Regions from separate parts of the Lysinibacillus louembei genome, predicted to be linked through region 4. Evidence: riboswitches for the same ligand, from Rfam matches in the RefSeq annotation. Region 4 holds a riboswitch; each other region holds the start of a gene.
What was found. A riboswitch is a leader RNA that binds a small molecule or an ion and turns the genes downstream of it on or off. The one in region 4 is predicted to bind thiamine pyrophosphate.
Positions count from the first base shown of each region.

Region 1 (3,213 bases), 290 kb from region 4:
TCACGTTCCGAAGGCTGTAAAATTTCGGCATTTATTTCTACGATGGCAAGCTCCTTATTGAGCTGTAAATGGTCAAGTAACTGCACGACAGTTGTAATCGACTGTGGCACTTCCATACGATGACCGTTTATATATAAGTGCAAAATAAACACCTCCTTTAAATCGTAAAGCGCTGCAATGCAAATGGGGCTAAACGCTGTTTCGCTGTATTGTCGCCTAATAATGCTTGGCTACATAAAAGCCCTGTAATAGCACTTAATAAAATGCCATTGCGATAATGCCCTGTGCATAAAAATAAATTGCTATATGGCGTCTCTCCCATAATTGGTAGCCCATCCATTGTTTGTGGTCGCACCCCACACCATGTTTCAATAATTTCTGCCTTCGTTAATGAGGGCAGTATTTGAATTGCACGTGTTAATAAAGAATGGATGCCACCAGCTGTCACGGCATCGTCTTCTTGTAAAGGGTAGCTTGTCGCGCCAATTAATATCATTTGCTGCTGTTTTGGTACGATATAGCAGCCATCTGTTGAAAAAATAGTTGCCTTTGGTAGTTGATCCGCTTTTAGCATTAAGCATTCGCCTTTGACAGGCTGCATTGGGCAATTAATGTTTAATGTAGCTGCCAGCCTTGGTGTCCAAGCACCTGCTGCTAAAACTACCTGTGAAACGGCATAGCGGGCACAAGCTGTTTGCACATATGTAATTTGCTGTTGCTCCTTTTCAATTGCGATTACTTCCTCGTCGATGATATTTGCCCCAAGCTGCTGTATGGCGAGAAATAATGCTTTTGTTAAAGCTCTTGCATTTACTTGATGATCTTCGTAAATATGGAAGCTGCCTGCAATGACTCGCCCTAATAATGGCTCGTAGTGCTGTAAATCGCTTTGATTTAACCAATGAATAGATGCAGGGCGGTCGTTATGCAAAAAGTCGTATTGCTGCTGTAAATCTTGCAAGCCTTGTTTGTTTGTCGCAATTTTAATAAGCCCTGAAGGCAGTAACCCTACATCTTGTCCTGTTAATTCAAACAGCTCCTGTGCAATTTTTTTATGCAATGTCCGGCTTTCCAGTGCTAAATTATAAAGCGGAGAAGGGGCATAAAATTCATTTTGACCACCGAGCATACCACCAGCTGCAAGTGATGCTGTTGTTGTTTTTTCTGCATGGAAAAGCGTTACCTGTTGCTGTTGCTTTAATAATTGATAAGCAATGGATAGTCCGATGACACCGCCACCGATAATCGTAAAGCCTTCACACTTCATACATTGCCCCCCTTAATCAAAAAACATTGAGATTGCCGCATAGCCTTGTGCACCAGCTTGCAGCACCTTTTGGATATTGCTATGTGTCACGCCACCTAGTGCCAACACAGGTATTTCAATTGCTTGACATATATCAGCGAGCGCTTGAAGCCCTTTAGCAGGTACATCGAGCTTACAAGTAGTCTGGAAAACGGGAGAGAAATAAATATAATCCATACCCATTGCCACACTTTGGTGAGCTTCCTCCTTTGTATGTGCAGATTGTCCACATAAGAAAGGGTACTGTGGCGCATTGATTGTCTGATTTGCTGCAAAATGGCAACCGAGTAAGCCATATTTGTAAGCGAGCTCTATATGCGTATGAACAATCAATTGTTTTGCATTAACACCTGCTTGTAGAAGCGCAGCAATCCCGTTATCAATTTCTGCAAAGGTGAGCTGTTTTTCACGTATAACAATCGCATCCACAGCAGGAGTGATTGCCTTTATTTGAGTGATTACTTGTGCTGTTAGACCTTTACCGCTCGTGATGGCATGAATCATTTTGCTTTCCTCCAATAAAAAAAGCGTTACCTCTCCTATAGGAAAAGTAACGCATACTTAAACATCGTAATGACGAATAGGCGACCACTTTCCTACGCTAGTATGAACTAGATCAGGTTCCAGGAATCCCAAAGTTTACTTTGATCTCAGCCGTTCACAACGGCACCTCCAGTGGATAGCTATGTAATTAGTTAACAATATAGCATATGTTTTTTAAGCTGTCATCATGAAAATTATTAATAAGGATAGCTAGTAATTTATCGATATATGTTATTATAGGAGAAATAAGGAATTAATGAACAGTACATAGAGGATGTTTTTCAATATATTCATTGTGAAAAATGCTATAGATGAAAAGCTATATTTGAAAGAATAGGAGTATGAAGCTAAATGAAAAGAAGTATGATGCAAAAACGCAAGATTATTTTAATTGCTATACTCGCTGTTGTACTATTTCTGACAATTGTCTTTCCTTATTCAATTTTGAGTGTTTATCCTGCGGTTCAAGTGAAGATAGATACAGCTGAGCAACAAAAATATAATGAGGATTTTGCTGTATTACGCTCATTGTTTGAAGGGCGGATGGGCCAACCTGATCATGTTGTAACATATTCCATTTCTGTACTGTTATTGTACCAAATGGAATGGCTAACAGAAGCTAACCATCATATGTGGCGTAGTGATTGGGAGCCACTTTTGACAAATGTACAATCAGTGAAAAAAGAGCTTATTCGTCTAAGCTTACAAGAGGATAATTTTTCGGATGAGGCAAAAGTATATTTACAGCAAATGATTGAAGCTATTATGGAAATAGAGGGGACTGTATTGCAACACACAAATGGTCATACAAGAAAGCATATTGAAACATCACTGCGTAATTTACATAGTGATATAGCAACTTCATTGAATCTATATGTGCAATTTTGGCAAACTTATTATGCTAAATAAGCTTGAATCATTTTGTTTGATAGGGCAACAAAATGATTCGAGCTTTTATTTTGTGGAATTTTCTTAATATTTCCTGAGCAATATTTTTCTTACTTGTCAATACCTTTTAAAAATAGTTGCGAAAAGTGCATGAGTCGCTCTTTTCTTGTCTTCATATCGGCTCGGTATGTGAAAGTAATTATACCATTGATTGAGGTATATGCCATTTGACTAGCGGCTTCTATGTCCTCAATATGCCATTCGTTTGTTTCATTACCAGTCTTGAATATGTCATAGTAAATATCGAGACGTTTGCATCAAATAACGTTGTTGGTGAATTAGCAAATATAGCGAATGAATCGGTAATGGGAGCTGTTGAAGTAGCAAGTCTCACAAATTTAACAGAGCTTGCAGCAAAAGGGATGGAAGCCTTTAATGATTCCTTTGTAGCAGTTGCTTTAATTGGCGGCATCATT
Region 1 is NZ_CP137624.1:3,381,187-3,384,399, reverse strand. Features, by position in the region: gene thiS (sulfur carrier protein ThiS) at 1-152, opposite strand, end outside; gene thiO (glycine oxidase ThiO) at 158-1,267, opposite strand; gene R6U77_RS16895 (thiamine phosphate synthase) at 1,280-1,810, opposite strand; TPP riboswitch at 1,883-1,990, opposite strand; gene R6U77_RS16890 (hypothetical protein) at 2,201-2,758, shown strand; gene R6U77_RS19890 (TetR family transcriptional regulator C-terminal domain-containing protein) at 2,848-2,991, opposite strand; gene R6U77_RS16885 (hypothetical protein) at 2,965-3,213, shown strand, end outside.
Region 1: linked by a shared signal. The riboswitch ahead of R6U77_RS16895 (thiamine phosphate synthase) and the one ahead of thiM (hydroxyethylthiazole kinase) in region 4 are both predicted to bind thiamine pyrophosphate.

Region 2 (3,213 bases), 1.9 Mb from region 4:
ATACATCGGCACAGGTCGCCGTAAAAGCTCAGTAGCTCGCGTACGTTTAGTACCAGGCGAAGGCACAATCGTAATCAACAACCGTGATGTTGCTGATTACCTACCATACGAAACTTTACTTTTAATCATCAACCAACCACTTGAAGCAACTGAAACAAAAGGTAGCTACGACGTTCACGTAAATGTAAACGGTGGTGGTTTCACAGGTCAAGCTGGTGCAATCCGTCACGGTATCGCACGCGCTTTATTACAAGTTGACCCAGATTTCCGTCCAGCACTTAAATCTGCAGGTTTATTAACTCGTGATGCACGTATGAAAGAGCGTAAAAAACCAGGTTTACGCGGCGCTCGTCGTTCACCACAGTTCTCGAAGCGTTAATATCGTTGTTATATCAGCGTTTTCAAAACCTCTCTCGGTTGTCGAGAGAGGTTTTTTATTATCATTTCTATTGATAAAGTAGAGTTGTATTTATTTTTTAATAAATGTCGTTTTTGGTAGTATGCTTTTCAGTGTCAAGGTATTATTGGAATGTGAAACTATATTTGTTACTAAAAAAAGATTGGGGGATTTAAATGGAAAAGTATTATTGGGATACACAACTGGAATACCTCAAATATTCTGATATGAATCAACAAAATAAACAAAAATTCTTTCACTCACTCAAGGAAGATGGAGTAGGTGGAGAGCCTGTTAATAAAGAGCTATTTATTGAAAGCTTGCAAAAACGAGGAATCACAATTAAGGAAGCGCATGAACAATTTGAGGCTGAGCTACTGTTTTCACAGGTCTTTAACATCGACTCCTCTTTCATATATGCACCTAGTATGAAAATTACTTTTGGAGAGATTAAAAAATAGATATCCTCTATAGCCTTAAAAAGCCTTTAGAAATCTGCTTTCCAAAGGCTTTTTCTAGAAGAAATTTAATATAACCTATTTAGATAAAAATTCAGGCTTTTGTTGCTCATGCTTATCAAGAATAATTTGCTCTGGCTGGATGCCTTGCTCACGCAGCACTTCAATGTTCTGCACAAGGAATTCATCGCTACCAACAACATAAAATAGTCCATCTTTGTCCGAAGCAAGATTTTTCACAGCTTCATAGTAGTCTTTACGATTATCGACAAATTGTGCTGTGAAATTTTTATCGGGTGCAGATTCAAAAATAGTAGTGAATAAGAAATCCTTTGATGAATCAATGTTTAAAGAATGCATTTGCTTAACGTTGTCAGCGCGTTTGAAATAATCAAGCACAAGCGGTCTGAAAGTTGCTAGACCGACACCTGATGATAACAAGTAAATATTTTTATCTTCTCTTTTCAGTGGTACATTTGAATGTGTTTTAAAGATGGCTACCTCATTGCCAATTTCAAGATTTCTTAAAATTGTTTTAAACTCAGAGCACTTCTCTCGGATACGTGTTGTAATACCGATTGAATTTTCATGCGGTAAAGTAGAAATAGACATATGGCGGATTAAGCTACGATTCGGTTTATCTCCCTCATTAAAGCCCTTTAGTGCAAAATGAGTGTGAGAGCCTTCTTCCCATGTAAAGCCTTCTGGAAGGTCAAGCATGTATGTTTTAACCTCAGGTGTTTCCTCAACAATTTTATTTATTTTAGTCCAATAGATTTGCATTTTATCTTCTCCCTACTCCGTTGTATGTAATTCATTATACTATAAGTGATAATGTTTCTCAATTAACTAGAGTGATTATTTTAAAAAAACATTTGACAATTAATTTCTATACGGTATGATGAATTTGAAATTAAAATATAATTCTTTTTCTACTAGGGGTGCCAAATGATGGCTGAGAATTACTCTTAGAACCTGATCTCGTTAGGACGAGCGGAGGGAAGTAGATGGGAAATGAACTTGTTGTATATAACATTTCATTTAAAAAACACACCCCTTCTATGCGTTCCTTTTAGAAAAAGAACAATTAGGAGGGTTTTTTATGAAATTTACTGATGAATTACGTTTAGCAACAAAGGATAGCTGGGAAAAAAGCTTGCATCACCCATTTGTCCAAGGAATTGTGAAAGGGGATTTACCTTTTGACATCTTTAAAAATTACATTTTGCAAGATATTTATTATTTAAACCATTATGCAAAAGTACATGCATTGGCAGCAGCACAGGCGGATGACTTTGCCATTACTTCATTGCTTGCCGAAACAGCGAGCAGGACGGCACAGGCTGAGCTAGGGGTGCATGAACAGCATGCAAAAATTTTAAATATTACAGATGAGGATATGGACAACTTTAAACCAGCACCGACTGCTTATGGCTATACATCGCATTTATATCGTTCAACAATGCACGGCAATTTAGCATACGTGATTTCCGCGATGCTACCGTGCTACTGGCTATATGCGGATATTGGAAAGACGTATGAGCATGCAAATCCAGAGCCTGAAATTTATCGCAACTGGCTTGCGACATATGCAAGTGATTGGTTCCAAGAGGCAACGCAAGGACAAATTGATTTATTAAACTCACTTGTTGAGGATATGAGCGAAAAGGAAAAAGAGAAAGTGAAAGAGCAATTTATTATCGCGAAGGAATATGAGCTAGCATTTTGGGAAATGTCTTATACATTTGAAAAATGGTTATCACAACGTGATGAGAAAGTGAAGCTATAACAGGAGGATATATTGATGAAAGCAATGATAAGATGTTTTTCATTTTTGGCGCTGCTCCTTCTTTTAGTCGGATGTCAGTCACAGGAAAGTGAAGGGAAGGAAAAGGTTCAGCTCTTCTTAGATTGGACACCAAATACGAATCATACAGGAATTTATGTAGCGAAGGAAAAAGGCTTCTTTGAGGAAGAGGGGCTAGATGTTGAAATCATGCTGCCAGGTGAGGTAAGCACAGAACAAATAATTGGCTCTGGAAAAGGGCAATTCGGAATTAGCTTCCAAAGTCAGGTGACACAAGCACGCTCAGAAAATCTCCCTATAGTTTCAATTGCAGCGATTATACAGAAAGATACGAGCGGCTACTATACGCCAAAATCGAAGGGGATTGAAACACCAAAAGATTTTGAAGGGCGTGTTTATGGTGCATATGGCTCTGAGCTAGAAAAGGCTTCTCTCCAAGCTGTGATGAATAAAGAAGGTGGAGATGCTTCAAAAATAAATATGGTGCAAGTCGGCAATACAGATTATTTTATTGCGATGGAGCGAGATATTGATTTTGTCAGTATTTTTTA
Region 2 is NZ_CP137624.1:1,208,673-1,211,885, forward strand. Features, by position in the region: gene rpsI (30S ribosomal protein S9) at 1-379, shown strand, start outside; gene R6U77_RS05995 (hypothetical protein) at 574-858, shown strand; gene R6U77_RS06000 (dihydropteridine reductase) at 934-1,638, opposite strand; TPP riboswitch at 1,783-1,874, shown strand; gene tenA (thiaminase II) at 1,958-2,644, shown strand; gene R6U77_RS06010 (ABC transporter substrate-binding protein) at 2,660-3,213, shown strand, end outside.
Region 2: linked by a shared signal. The riboswitch ahead of tenA (thiaminase II) and the one ahead of thiM (hydroxyethylthiazole kinase) in region 4 are both predicted to bind thiamine pyrophosphate.

Region 3 (3,213 bases), 950 kb from region 4:
TCAGGTGCAATGATTTTACAATATGCGGCAGCTAGCCTTGTATCAGAAAATAAAACATTAGCACATCCAGCCTCTGTCGATTCGATTCCGTCTTCTGCTAACCAAGAGGATCATGTTAGCATGGGAACAACAGGCGCACGTCATGCCTATAATATTATTGCGAATACGCGCCGTGTACTAGCAATTGAAGCATTTTGCGCAGCGACAGCTGTTGAGTATCGAGGTGTGGAAAAAATGGCACCAAAGCTACATGAAAAATGGCAGGAAATTCGTGAGATTGCAGCGGGTATTACAGAGGACCGTGTTTTCAATAAAGATGTTGAGAAAATTGCACAATATTTAATGCCTTAATTATTTAGGAAGAAGCTGTTCGCAAAGGTGGCGAGCAGCTTTTTTTAGATTTATTCCATGTTATACTAGTAAGTGACTGGAGGAATACATATGGAAAAACCACATTTACTCATTGTTGATGGCATGGCATTATTGTTTCGCTCATTTTTCGCCTCTGCGGCAATGAACCAATATATTCGCTTAGATGATGGTACGCCAACAAACGGTGTACAAGGCTTTGCACGCCATGTGCTGACAGCGCAAAATTTAATGCAGCCGACACATGTCGCCGTATGCTGGGATATGGGGATGCATACATTCCGCAATGATTTATTCGATGGCTATAAGGCGAACCGACCTGCTCCACCTGAGGAAATGCTACCGCAATTCGATATGGCAAAGGATGTATCACAGTTGATTGGCTGGAAAAACTTCGGCATTAGTGGCTTAGAGGCGGATGATTTAATTGGCTCGATGATTGAAAAATGGAAGAGCGATGCGAATATTACAGTCATCAGTGGTGATCGTGATCTATTGCAATTGCTCAATCCTGCGACAACTTTAGCTTTTACGAAAAAAGGCTATACTGAATATGATACGTATACAGAGCAGCGCTTCCGTGAGGAATACGGCATCGCACCAAAGCAATTTGCAGAAGTAAAGGCATTTATGGGCGATACGAGCGATGGTTATCCGGGTGTCAAAGGCATTGGCCCGAAAACGGCTTTGCAGCTTATTCAAACATATCACTCAATTGAAGGAGTATTAGCAGCAATTGATGAATTGAAGCCTGCACAGCGCACGAAAATTAATGATAATATGGATATGCTAAAGCTATCGCATCAACTGGCAACAATTCAATGTGATGCAGCAATTGAAGCAGAGCTACATGAGTTAGCTGTGCCAGCATTTAGTGACTCAGTTGTATTGCAATTGGAAAATCGCGGCTTGCGCTTAATTACGCGCCACGCAAGATCTTTAGGATTATAGTATTGACGCCAGATAAAAATTTCGTAATAATAGAATAAAATTGCTTGCACCACTAGGGGAGCCTTTGAGAGAGGCTGAGATGTATCTGTGCGATATAGACCCTTCGAACCTGATCTAGCTTACACTAGCGTAGGGAAGTGGCGACATTAAATGATACATGTTCATTTTATGCCGTCTCCCTGTATTTTAGTGGGTGCGGCATTTTTCATTGGGAGAGGGCGAAGCGCCAATAGATTCATGAAAAGCGCCAATAGAATTGCTCTAAGCGCCAATAGAAGCGTCCAAACCGCCAATAAAATAAAAATTAAAGAGGTGTTGTTGATGTCAGTTCGTAAATTAACGCTGATGGCGTTATTTGTTGCTATCGCAGTAGCAGGTTCTATGTTTGTAGCAATTCCTACAGGGATAGCCCGTGCCTATCCAATTCAGCATGCGGTCAATGTTGTAAGTGCTATTTTTTTAGGGCCAGTGCCAGCAGTAATCATAGCTTTTGTTACAGCTTTAGTACGTATTTTTACAGGGACAGGCTCATTGCTGGCGATTCCTGGTAGTGTTATAGGGGCCTTTTTAGCTGCAATGGCGTATAAGTATAGCGGTAAAGCATGGTTAGCTGGTGTCGGTGAAGTTATTGGCACAGGTATTATTGCGTCATTAGTTGCTGTTCCATATGCCAAAATACTAATGGGTACATCTGTCGCAGCGTTTGCTTTTATGCCAGCCTTTTTCGTCTCGAGTGCAATCGGTGCGATATTAGGTGTAATTATTGCGGCGAGCTTACGCAATACAGTGTTAGCAAAACATTTTCAAACAATATAATAGAGAAGGGCTGTCAGGAAAAACATTATCTGATAGCCCTTCTCTCATAATTAAAGGTCTTGCTCCTTCTCTTCCTCTTCTTTAGGTAGTCCGATGATTGGCTCACCTAGTAATGGGGAGGACAGGACGTACATGCCGTGATTAGAAAATGCCCAAATTAAATTGCGATCCCATTCAACAAAAATGCCATGTACTGGGTTGGAATGGTCGCTTGGACGCGTCGTTTCTCCATCTTCATTTGGAATATCTCCAGACATTTTTGGTACGAAATATGCTTCAATTGTTGGGTTTTCAGGATCGGCTAAATCAAATACTTGAACTCCCGCATTATAGAATGCATAAGGCATAAAGCGCTGACTTGGTTCTCCAGGATTGATTGTTGCATAGCCACTGCGTTTTGGACCAAAGCTACCACGACGCTGACAATAGTCAGTAAATGGTGCTGACTCAGGTGGTGTTGGACGTTCAAGAGTCGTGACGATTTTTGGGTTATAAGGATCCTTTACATCAATTGCATAAATATCTTTATAAGGCTCATGACAATCTTCTCCTAATGGATAACCACTAAAGTAAACCATACCCGTTGTTTCGACCTTTGTTACATCAATATTGTCACCCTCTGTACCACTAACACTCATCGGCATATCAATATGAGAAACCGCTTTCATGTTGGCTGGATCAGATATGTCGATGACCCAGAAGCCAAATCCGCCCATTGCTGCATAGCCATATTTCCCGCCTTCTTCAACAGGCGTAGGGATAAATAATGGCATTCTAGAACCCATCCAGCTTGTTTTGTTACCAGCGCGAGGGTTTTTGTTGTAGTCAGCCTCTTCTCCTACACGTTGACTAGGAACCCACCAAGTAGACAATAGCTTAGGATTTGTTGGGTCTGAAACATCATAAGCTAACTGAGCGCCTGAATACAGATAGCTTTTATACTCTGTATTACTAAAGCTGTCATTCGGTGCGCCTGCTACAAATAAATATTTATCGCCATTGTATACAGGTACATCCTGACAGCCCGACCCTTGTTGTACTGGGTCTTTAGCAGATGCGTTCACATCTAAAGGTGTT
Region 3 is NZ_CP137624.1:2,142,192-2,145,404, forward strand. Features, by position in the region: gene hutH (histidine ammonia-lyase) at 1-351, shown strand, start outside; gene R6U77_RS10560 (5'-3' exonuclease) at 442-1,320, shown strand; TPP riboswitch at 1,365-1,473, shown strand; gene thiW (energy coupling factor transporter S component ThiW) at 1,642-2,136, shown strand; gene R6U77_RS10570 (LVIVD repeat-containing protein) at 2,187-3,213, opposite strand, start outside.
Region 3: linked by a shared signal. The riboswitch ahead of thiW (energy coupling factor transporter S component ThiW) and the one ahead of thiM (hydroxyethylthiazole kinase) in region 4 are both predicted to bind thiamine pyrophosphate.

Region 4 (3,213 bases):
TTGAAGTAGATAATTTTCGGGCATATTTGACGAAGAAAGCAATTGGATGGAGGCAATAGTATGAACGTTGTAGCAATCGTAGGCAGTTTACGTAAAGCATCATACAATATGATGTTAGCTGAATTTATTCAAAAACGTTATGCGGAAAAAATAACGGTCGAGATTTTATCATTACATGATATTCCGATGTATAACCAAGACGAGGAAAATAATCCGCCGCAGTCAGTGATTGATTTTAAGGCAAAAGTGAAGGCAGCAGATGCGGTACTTTGGGTAACACCTGAATACAATGCATCCATTCCAGGTGTACTAGGCAATGTAATTGACTGGTTATCACGCGTTGATAAAGTGATGATTGGCAAGCCTTCTATCGTGATGGGCGCATCAATGGGCAATTTAGGAACGGTTAAAGCACAAATGCATTTGCGCGATATTTTATTCGCACAAGGTCTTGGTTCGCCAGTTTTACAAGGCAACGAAGTATATATCGGTGCAGCACATACAAAGTTTGACGAGGCAGGCAACTTAACAGACGAAGCAACAGTTAAATTTTTAGACCAAGTAATTGACAATTTTGTCGCTTGGGTGAAGTAGCATACAAAGCGGCTAAGGGAAGTATTTCTTAGCCGCTTGTTTATTTTCCAAACAAATACGCCTTCAACAACGCAAGTCGCTCGCGCTGGTTAGCTCTTTTCTCCACAGATGATGGTGTTTCTGCTGCAAGCACATCTGCCTCTAGCCCTACCTTCCCCGCTAAAAATTTTGCCCGTTGTAGGTGAAAATCGTTGGACACAATCGTGATTTTAGAAATATCCACTGGTAATAGCTCCTTTGAAAACAGTAAATTTTCATATGTAGAAGTAGACGCTTCCTCTAGTATAATGCGATCTGCTGCGATGCCTTTATTCATTAAGTAAGCCGCCATAATGGACGCCTCGCTTGCAGGCTCATCGCGCCCTTGCCCACCTGACACAATCGCCTTGACATGTGGATAGTCCTGCAAATAAGCAGCAGCCGTGTCAAGTCTTGTTTGCAAGGAGAGAGACGGTTCCCCAGTATGTCGAACTTTTGCGCCTAAAATAACCATATAGTCATTTGTGCCATCTGCTTGTGGTGAGGTGCCTTTGTTTATTTCCTTGCCTAAGAAATAATAGCCTACACCGCATACAACAGCAACGGCAGTAACAATTGAAATCCATTTTTTCATAACATCACCTCTTTCCTTACTATAACGAATAGATGAGAAAAAAGATTCGAATGTATTGGAAAATATGATAAATAGTGCTACGATAAGAAATAACGACGATTTGCAGGGGGACGCGTTCAGCGTTGAGAAGGTTAAAACCTGACCCTTTGAACCTGTTCAGTTAACACTGGCGTAGGGAGCAACCAAACCTTGTATGTGAGGCTCTCTATTTTTTAGAGGGCTTTTTTTGTCGAAAATTGAAAGAAAGAGGCTACATAATGATGACCATCTATAAAATTAGACAGCAGCAACCGTTAATTCATTGCATTACCAACTATGTTGTCGCAAATTTCACGGCAAATGGACTACTAGCTATCGGGGCATCTCCTGTGATGGCTGATGAAGTAAGCGAAGTTGAACAAATGACATCGATTGCAAGTGGGCTACTCATCAATATTGGTACATTAAATCAATCGAAGGTGCCTGCAATGCTGGCAGCCGGAAAAGCGGCGAACAAGCAAGGGGTGCCAGCTGTGTTAGATCCAGTTGGTGTTGGCGCAACGAGCTACCGTCAAGAAGTGATTCAGCAATTGCTACAGCAAGTGAAGTTTACATTAATTCGTTGCAATGAGGGCGAACTTGCTACAATCGCAGGTGTGGAATGGCGAGCAAAAGGCGTCGATAGTGGACAAGGTAATATTGATACAATCGCAGTTGCACAGGAAGTGGCAAAAAAATATGATACAATTGTAGTTGTAACAGGTGCGGTCGATATTGTCACAGATGGAACAATTGTGAAAAAAGTAGCAGGTGGACATGAGCGTATGACATTGGTGACAGGCTCAGGCTGTCTATTAAGTGCACTTTGTACTGCTGCGTTGACAGTGGAAGGTGAGCCTGTCGCAAATTTAGCGGAGCTTTTACAAACATATAAGCAAATTGCAGAGGATGCGGAGCGCAACACAGCGTATATTGGCTCGTTCCAAATAGAAATATTGAATGGCTTAGAAAAGTATTCGAAAGGTTGATGAGAATGGACATTGTAATGACAATTGCAGGCTCGGATAGCGGTGGCGGAGCTGGTATCCAAGCGGATTTAAAAACATTTCAGGAGCTAGGGGTTTATGGCACATCAGCTATTACGGCCTTAACGGCTCAAAACACGCTCGGTGTTTCAGATATTTTAGCTGTCTCGCCTGAATTTACGGTGGCACAAATCAAGGCGGTATTTGAGGATTTACAAGTGAAGGCTGTGAAAACAGGCATGCTTTTTTCAGCAGATATTATTGAGGCTGTGGCAATGGAGCTACAGCAGCATAGCGTACAGCTCGTAGTTGACCCTGTAATGATTGCCAAGGGTGGTGCTAGCTTATTGCAGCAAGAGGCGGTGCAGGCATTAAAAACAAAGCTACTGCCAATCGCAACAGTGTTAACGCCGAATATTCCAGAGGCAGAGGAAATTACAGGCATTCAAATTGAAAGCGTGCAAGACATTGAAGCGGCTGCGAAAAAAATATTAGCACTTGGCGTGCAATGTGTTGTGATGAAGGGCGGACACTTAGAAGGCGAGGAAGCGGTCGATATGGTATTTTTTGCAGATGGCTCCTTCTTCGCAATGAGCAGTGAACGCATCGATACGAAGCATACGCATGGCACAGGCTGTACCTTCTCAGCTGCTTTAACAGCCTTTTTAGGAAAGGGCTATGCACTGCGCGACGCCATTATTGAGGCGAAGCATTTCATTCAGGCAGCGATTGCGCATCCGTTAAATATTGGCAATGGGCATGGACCGACAAATCATTTTGCCTACCGTAAAGCGCAAATGAAAGGGCAGGTGAAGCTACATTGAAACGTGCGTCGTTAGCTGTATATTTTATTATGGGAACTACTAACTGTCAGCGTGACCCACTCGTTATTTTAGGGGAAGCGTTGCAGGCAGGTGTGACTATTTTCCAATTGCGTGAAAAAGGTGAGGGGGCGCTACAAGGTGAGGCGTTGTTAAACTTTGCTAAACGCTGCCAACAGCT
Region 4 is NZ_CP137624.1:3,089,891-3,093,103, reverse strand. Features, by position in the region: gene R6U77_RS15390 (NADPH-dependent FMN reductase) at 61-594, shown strand; gene R6U77_RS15385 (YdcF family protein) at 635-1,207, opposite strand; TPP riboswitch at 1,302-1,402, shown strand; gene thiM (hydroxyethylthiazole kinase) at 1,468-2,214, shown strand; gene thiD (bifunctional hydroxymethylpyrimidine kinase/phosphomethylpyrimidine kinase) at 2,220-3,035, shown strand; gene thiE (thiamine phosphate synthase) at 3,032-3,213, shown strand, end outside.